3 regions of the Bacillus sp. AFS031507 genome follow, and region 3 is predicted to be linked to each of the others. Evidence: riboswitches for the same ligand, from Rfam matches in the RefSeq annotation. Region 3 holds a riboswitch; each other region holds the start of a gene.
What was found. Region 3 has a riboswitch for S-adenosylmethionine ahead of COE25_RS00155 (homoserine dehydrogenase). Riboswitches for the same ligand answer to the same signal wherever they lie in the genome.
Positions count from the first base shown of each region.

Region 1: linked by a shared signal. The riboswitch ahead of mtnW (2,3-diketo-5-methylthiopentyl-1-phosphate enolase) and the one ahead of COE25_RS00155 (homoserine dehydrogenase) in region 3 are both predicted to bind S-adenosylmethionine.
Region 2: linked by a shared signal. The riboswitch ahead of metK (methionine adenosyltransferase) and the one ahead of COE25_RS00155 (homoserine dehydrogenase) in region 3 are both predicted to bind S-adenosylmethionine.

Region 1 covers NZ_NUOW01000013.1:394,941-397,215, forward strand. The annotation lists gene mtnW (2,3-diketo-5-methylthiopentyl-1-phosphate enolase) at 1-1,115, opposite strand, end outside; SAM riboswitch class I at 1,188-1,296, opposite strand; gene COE25_RS14545 (pyridoxal phosphate-dependent aminotransferase) at 1,380-2,275, opposite strand, start outside.
Region 2 covers NZ_NUOW01000015.1:9,369-11,643, forward strand. The annotation lists gene pckA (phosphoenolpyruvate carboxykinase (ATP)) at 1-677, opposite strand, end outside; SAM riboswitch class I at 929-1,068, shown strand; gene metK (methionine adenosyltransferase) at 1,269-2,275, shown strand, end outside.
Region 3 covers NZ_NUOW01000001.1:28,335-30,609, forward strand. The annotation lists gene COE25_RS00155 (homoserine dehydrogenase) at 5-1,243, opposite strand; SAM riboswitch class I at 1,348-1,459, opposite strand; gene COE25_RS00160 (GNAT family acetyltransferase) at 1,556-2,230, opposite strand; gene COE25_RS00165 (GNAT family N-acetyltransferase) at 2,250-2,275, opposite strand, start outside.

The sequences.
Region 1 (2,275 bases), on a different contig from region 3:
GTATCAATCGCTTGACGGAACGCAAGGCCCCCTCCGCGTGCACCATCTGGATGGCCATGGACCCCTCCGCCTGCATTAATGACAGAATCAATACCGAAGTCATGAATTAATAAAGGAACCAAGCCTGGATGAATTCCCGCTGATGGAACTGGGAATGACTTTTTAAAGACATCTTCTACGGTTAACTCACTTGCAATCGACAGTGCTTTCGTCTTCTCTAACGCCACGGTTCCATATGGGGATGGGAACAACGACAAATCAGCACCAGCATAACGAAGCAACTTTCCAAGCAATAATGAATGGGATAATCCATAAACTGGAGATGATGTAAAAGCACCACTAACTGCAGGGTGTGCCATGAGCGGTAAGGCAATTTTATCGTCTTCTCTTAATTCCTGCAGGACGTCTATGCCATAGGAAAACACATTAAACAGTAAGAGGTCCGCTCCAAGCTCTGCAGCCTTCCTTGCTTTTTCCTTCAGCTGCGATGTTCTACCCGTTAGGTTAACTGCATACAAAGTTCGATGTCCTGTTTGGTCAAATACTTCTTGCAATGCCTTTTTTCCTTCGACAATTCTTTTTTCAAATGGTGTTAGCTCATTTTCAAAAAGGATTTCATCGTCCTTCACAAAATCTACACCACCAAGGGCTTGTTGCTTTAATTGCTCAACTAAAAATGCGAGATCTTTACCGAGCACTCCTTTAAAGATACTCATTAAAAGCGGTCTATTATAAACGTTTAATTTCTTCCGAAGACCTTCAATTCCAAACCTTGGGCCAGGGAACTGACTCTTTAATCCATCATCAAACTGTAAATCTAGTAATTTTATTTTTCCATCTAATGAAAGCTTACCGAAAACGGTTGTTAAAATAGCAGGCAGGTCATTAGAAAAATTAATCGCTGGATAGGATATGCGGATTAAAGATTGGTCACCTTTTTCTGCAGGAATCGTTTCAACTGATACCACACTGCCTTTATGCTTGCGTAATTGGCTTTGCTCTAGTTCAGGCAAGTTCGTCCATGAACCTACAGTTAATCCAAGTGCAATCTCTTCAGCCTTTTTGGTTGGCTTTTTTTCATCATGCAGTAAATATGTAGCAATTATTTTAGACATTCAAAAACACGTCCTTTCAAAAAACATAAAAAACCTCTTCAACAAAGAAGAGGTTAGCCGCAAACTAACATCTTCTCATCTATCAGCTTGTTGCTGCAAGAATTAGCACCGTGCCTAAAACTGGTTTAAGTCGGTTGCCGGGCTTCATCGGGCTTTTCCCTCCGCCTGCTCTTGATAAGAAAACGATTCGTATTTTATTAAATTTATAATGTTGTTTAACTTTAATTTGCATTATCGCAAGAAAAATAAAAAATGTCAATCGATTTAACAGAATATTTCCAAACGACTAATTCTTTCAACAGCTTCGGCTAATCGTTGTTCTGATGTTAATAACCCAACACGGACATATCCTTCTCCAAATTCTCCAAAGCCAATTCCCGGTGCAACCATGATATGTGCTTGTTCAAGTAAAATGTTAGCAAATTCCTCAGATGTTTTGCCCTCAGGAACTTTGAGCCACGCGAAAAAGGAACCCTTTGGCGCGGTGACATTCCATCCCAATGAACGAAGCCCATCAATCAATACATTACGTCTTCGCTCATAAAGATCGTTTAGTTCCCGTACACAATCCTGAGGGCCCATTAAAGCCTCAGCCGCTGCCTCTTGTACAGCCCCAAATAAACTAACATAAAGATGGTCCTGTAAAAGTTCGATGCTTGAAATCACACTCTCATTCCCAACAGCAAAACCAACACGCCAGCCTGCCATATTAAAGGTTTTTGATAAAGTATATATCTCTATCCCAACCTCTTTAGCCCCTTCAACCTGCATAAAACTTATTGGTTTTTCACCATCGAAACCAATAGCACCATAGGCAAAATCATGAACAACACAAATATCATGATCACTCGCTAGCTTAATAGTCTCATCAAAAAATTCATGAGTAGCTGTAGCTCCTGTTGGATTATTAGGATAATTGAGGAACATTAACTTTGCTTTTGATAAAACAGACTTATCCAGTTCGCAATAATCCGGCAGAAAGTTATTTTCCTCTCGTAACGGCATCGTAACCATTTCAGCTTTTGCAAGAGCAACCCCAGACCAATAATCCGGGTAACCGGGGTCAGGTACAAGGATGGTATCCCCCGGATTTAATAAGCATTGAGGGATTTCGACAAGTCCTGCTTTACCCCCAAACAAAATTGCCACTTCTTTATCCG
Region 2 (2,275 bases), on a different contig from region 3:
CCTTCAATCCCAACATTTGCAGAACAATGCATCGAAAAAATATTGTTTTCAGGCAGTAAATAATTCATTACAGAAAAAATCGACTTTTTCATTTCACCTGCGTATTCTGTACCACCTATTAAAACAATTCTTTTTTCAAAAGAAATCATAATAAACGCTTCCGAGTTGGTGCCATCGATAGCCGGATCTGCCTTGAAATTAGGTGCAGAAATAACGGTAAATCCAGCATCATGGGCAAGTAGTTCTTCATCCGACGGGCGAATAAATAACTGGTGTACAAATAAATTTTGCCAAGCTAATTCATTTACGACTTTGATGGATAAACGTGATTTTTTATCAGCACCCGCAAATCCTTTAAAAACAAAGATCTCATTTTTCTGTTGTAAATAATTTATGACCTTTTGATAAAGCTTTGTAAAAACCGGTTCTGAAATTGGTTGATTGGTCGTGCCCCATTCAATTTTGTCTTTAGTTGAATCTTCTAAAACAATGAATTTATCCTGTGGAGACCGGCCAGTATATTTTCCAGTAACGACACTAATTGCTCCCGTAGAAGTTAGTGCTCCTTCATGTCGGGTTAAGACTTTCTCAACTAATTGAGGAACAGATAATTGCACATGAACATGACTTTCATTTAACAATTGATTTAATTCATTAGGAGTATCAACAGAATTCATTTAATGAGACCTTCCTTTATTTTAGTTTTTATGTTGTTAATAATATAAAAAGTATAACACATTAGTCGAATTGATGTATCCTATTTAACAAAATTTATATATTATAAAACTTTAATTGAAGATATAAAAAATATTTATAAATAGAGACTAACTTACTTCGTATTATTCCCATTTTGTTGTGAAAGACATATCTTAAAAAATTCATTGACATTGTTGGGAAGTGTGATATTATTCTAATTTGAACGGATACTCTCTTATCCTGAGCTGGTGGAGGGACAGGCCCAATGAAACCCAGCAACCTGCAGTATGAAAAGATTGACCACTTAAAAGGTCCTTTTCAGGATGCGAAGGTGCTAATCTGACGCAAGGCTTTGACCTTGAACGATAAGAGCGAAAGGCCCGGAACAACCTTTCCTCTCTGGTAAGGTTTTTTGTTTTGTATAAGTCCTTTATGAAAAGAGTCTCTAATAAAAATCCTTTGTTTATTACATACTAAGGGAATGAGTACCGTATCAAATTCTCGAAGTTTAAGGAAGTATTCCTGTAACCTTCCTAAGACCTCGATTATCTCATATTATAGGAGGAATTCAGATGTCAACAAAACGTCGTTTGTTCACTTCTGAATCAGTTACTGAGGGTCATCCTGATAAGATCTGTGACCAAATTTCTGATTCCATTTTAGATGCTATTTTAGCAAGGGATGCTAATGCCCGTGTTGCGGCTGAAACTTCAGTAACAACAGGACTAGTTCTAGTAGCAGGAGAAATCACCACATCTACCTACGTGGATATTCCAAAAATTGTCCGTGAAACGATTAAAAACATCGGCTACAATCGCGCGAAATTCGGTTTTGACTCAGAAACCTGTGCTGTTTTAACATCTATTGATGAACAGTCTCCAGATATCGCGATGGGTGTTGACCAAGCTTTGGAAGCGCGTGAAGGTCAAATGTCCGATGAACAAATCGAAGCAATTGGTGCAGGGGACCAAGGTTTAATGTTTGGTTTTGCTTGTAATGAAACAAAAGAGCTTATGCCTCTTCCCATTTCACTAGCGCACAAACTTGCTCGCCGTTTAACAGAAGTACGTAAAGATAAGGTTCTTGATTACTTACGTCCAGACGGAAAAACACAAGTAACGGTTGAATATGATGAGAACGATAAACCAGTACGCATTGATACGATTGTTATTTCCACTCAACACAATCCTGAAGTTGAGTTAGAGCAAATTCAACGTAACTTGAAGGAATATGTTATTAATCCGGTAGTTCCAAAAGAATTAATCGATGAAAAGACAAAATACTTTATTAATCCAACCGGCCGTTTTGTTATTGGCGGACCACAAGGAGATGCTGGCTTAACAGGCCGGAAAATCATCGTAGATACGTATGGTGGATATGCTCGCCATGGCGGTGGTGCCTTCTCTGGTAAGGATCCTACAAAAGTGGACCGATCAGCTGCCTACGCAGCACGTTATGTTGCTAAAAACATCGTGGCTGCTGGCCTTGCTGATAAGGTAGAAGTTCAACTTGCTTACGCTATTGGTGTAGCAAGACCAGTTTCGATTGCTGTTGATACGTTTGGTACAGGTAAAGTAAG
Region 3 (2,275 bases):
TAACTTAAAGGGCAGCTAAGGTTACCTCACTAATTTTGTTCTCTGTTTCATACTCACCTATTATTTGAAAGTAACACCTTGGCTGCTGGTCATTAATTAAACGTTCAATTTCTTCCTTTGTTGCCCGGATAATGGCTGTCTCATCAATAGCTTGAGTAATCCATGTAATCAAAGGGTTTTTATAATTTTTTGAGAGACCTTGAATTAACCATAAGCCTTCTACATCCTCTTTTTTCTCTCCATCACATAATGCAATTGTTTCTTTGAAATTCTTATTTGAAGGCCGATTTTGACAGACATAGACCAAATCTTCGATAACAGCACTAGCAGTTGGATACATCCCAGCTCCAGGTCCTTGCAAAGTAATACTACCAACGATATCAGAATGAATATTTACCGCATTTTCTACCCCTTCAACGGAATAAAAAGGATGCGACTTTCCAACAAGAACCGGTCTAACCGTTGCATTAATTTGATCACCTATCTTATTAATACTTGCAATATGTTTAAACCTTAACCCTAGCTTTTCAGTTGATTCGATTAATTCACTTGTGATCGAAGTAATTCCTTCCCGTTCAACATCCTGCCAATTTGGTTCTATACCAAAAGCTATTCTGCTGAGAATTATTGTTTTATAAAAAGCATCAAACCCCTCCACATCGTTGGTTGGATCCGCTTCAGCATACCCCTTCCCTTGTGCTAAACTAAGCGCAGCAACAAAGGACTGTTTTTTCTCCCGCATTTCAGTAAGAATGAAATTTGATGTCCCGTTAAGAATGCCTTGTACGGTACGAACACGGTTAACATTTAATAGCTGCCTAAGGGTTTGAATAACTGGAATTCCTCCCGCAACTGTTGCTTCGAAACCGACTGAAACTTTATGACTCTCTGCTAGCTTGAGCAGCTCATTACCGTGATGTGCAAACATCTCTTTATTTGCTGTGATTATGTGGCAACCACTTTGTATAGCTTGTTTTAAAAAAGTAAAGGGTTGTTCTTTGTCGACTATTGCTTCGACAACAACATCCAGTTGAGGTAGTTTAAGAATTTCGGCAAAATCTGTAGTTATTAAAACATCTTCACTTATGTCTCTTGTTTTTTGTTTATTTTTTATTAGCACTGCAGCTACTTCTACTTTTCTTCCTAAAACATTAGTTAGTTCATCAGCGTGGGATTGTATTGTTTTATATACCCCTTCACCCACTGTACCAAAGCCTAGAATTGCCACTTTAATGACAGACATGCTTTCCACCCCTTAAATAATATTAGACATGACCAATAGGTTGTTTCTTTTAATATCATATAAATAAGAAAAACCCTCTTCATAAGAAGAGGGTAGATTTCCTCCTCTTATCTGTCAGGTTAAAAATAACCTGCAGGAATTAGCACCTTTTCAAGAATTACCTTGATGGTTGCCGGGCTTCATCGGGCCTAGTCCCTCCGCCGCTCTGGATAAGAGTTTTATTTAGTTAGTTTTTCATTAAATTTCCAAGTTATAAAGAGAATTCTAGTTGATTCCAAGATAGTTGTCAATATTATTTGAAATTTCTTTTTATTAAAGTGGTAATAGGGAGACAAATTCCTTTTTCCCCAGTCGATCTATCATTTCGAGCCAATCCTTCGGCTTATTTGTAAGAATTGAATAGTATGTCGTCAGAAAATCCTTTACCAGGTTTGCTGGTAGTGAATTAAGTCCTTCATCTTGAATTGGCATGAAACATAAATCTAGACCTGCTACAGCTTCCCCATTGTTTTTCCAGGAAGGATGAACATATGAAAAATCAATGCGTTTATAACCCAAATGGGAGAGAACTTCACGTCGGACATATGGATCCATAACCTTTACTCCACCAAATTCGTGTTGTTCAACCCGGTACGGATCGTATATTTCTGCAAACATCCCGAATAGCTCGTTACCATTTTCTTTAGCTAATTGTTGTAAATCCTTTAAACGGTTATGCGCTAAAAAACGGCCAAGGCTTAAGCCTGGTTTACTGATGATTGTAAAATCTGTCATAGCAATATTCCAATCCGGATAATAACGATATTCAGTTGCTCCTGTGACTTCGTCTCCATCGACAGCAACAAACACGCGAATACTCGGATCTTCTAATGGCTCTTTCCATAGCTCATATTCTAATACTTCTTCTGGAGGAAAAATTTCTCCCATTAAGTTATGAAGCTTTTTAAAATTAGGGTCTGCTATACTGGTTATTCTAATATATTCCATTATGATTCATTCCTCTCACTCATCTAAAAGGGTTTTTCCATTCCA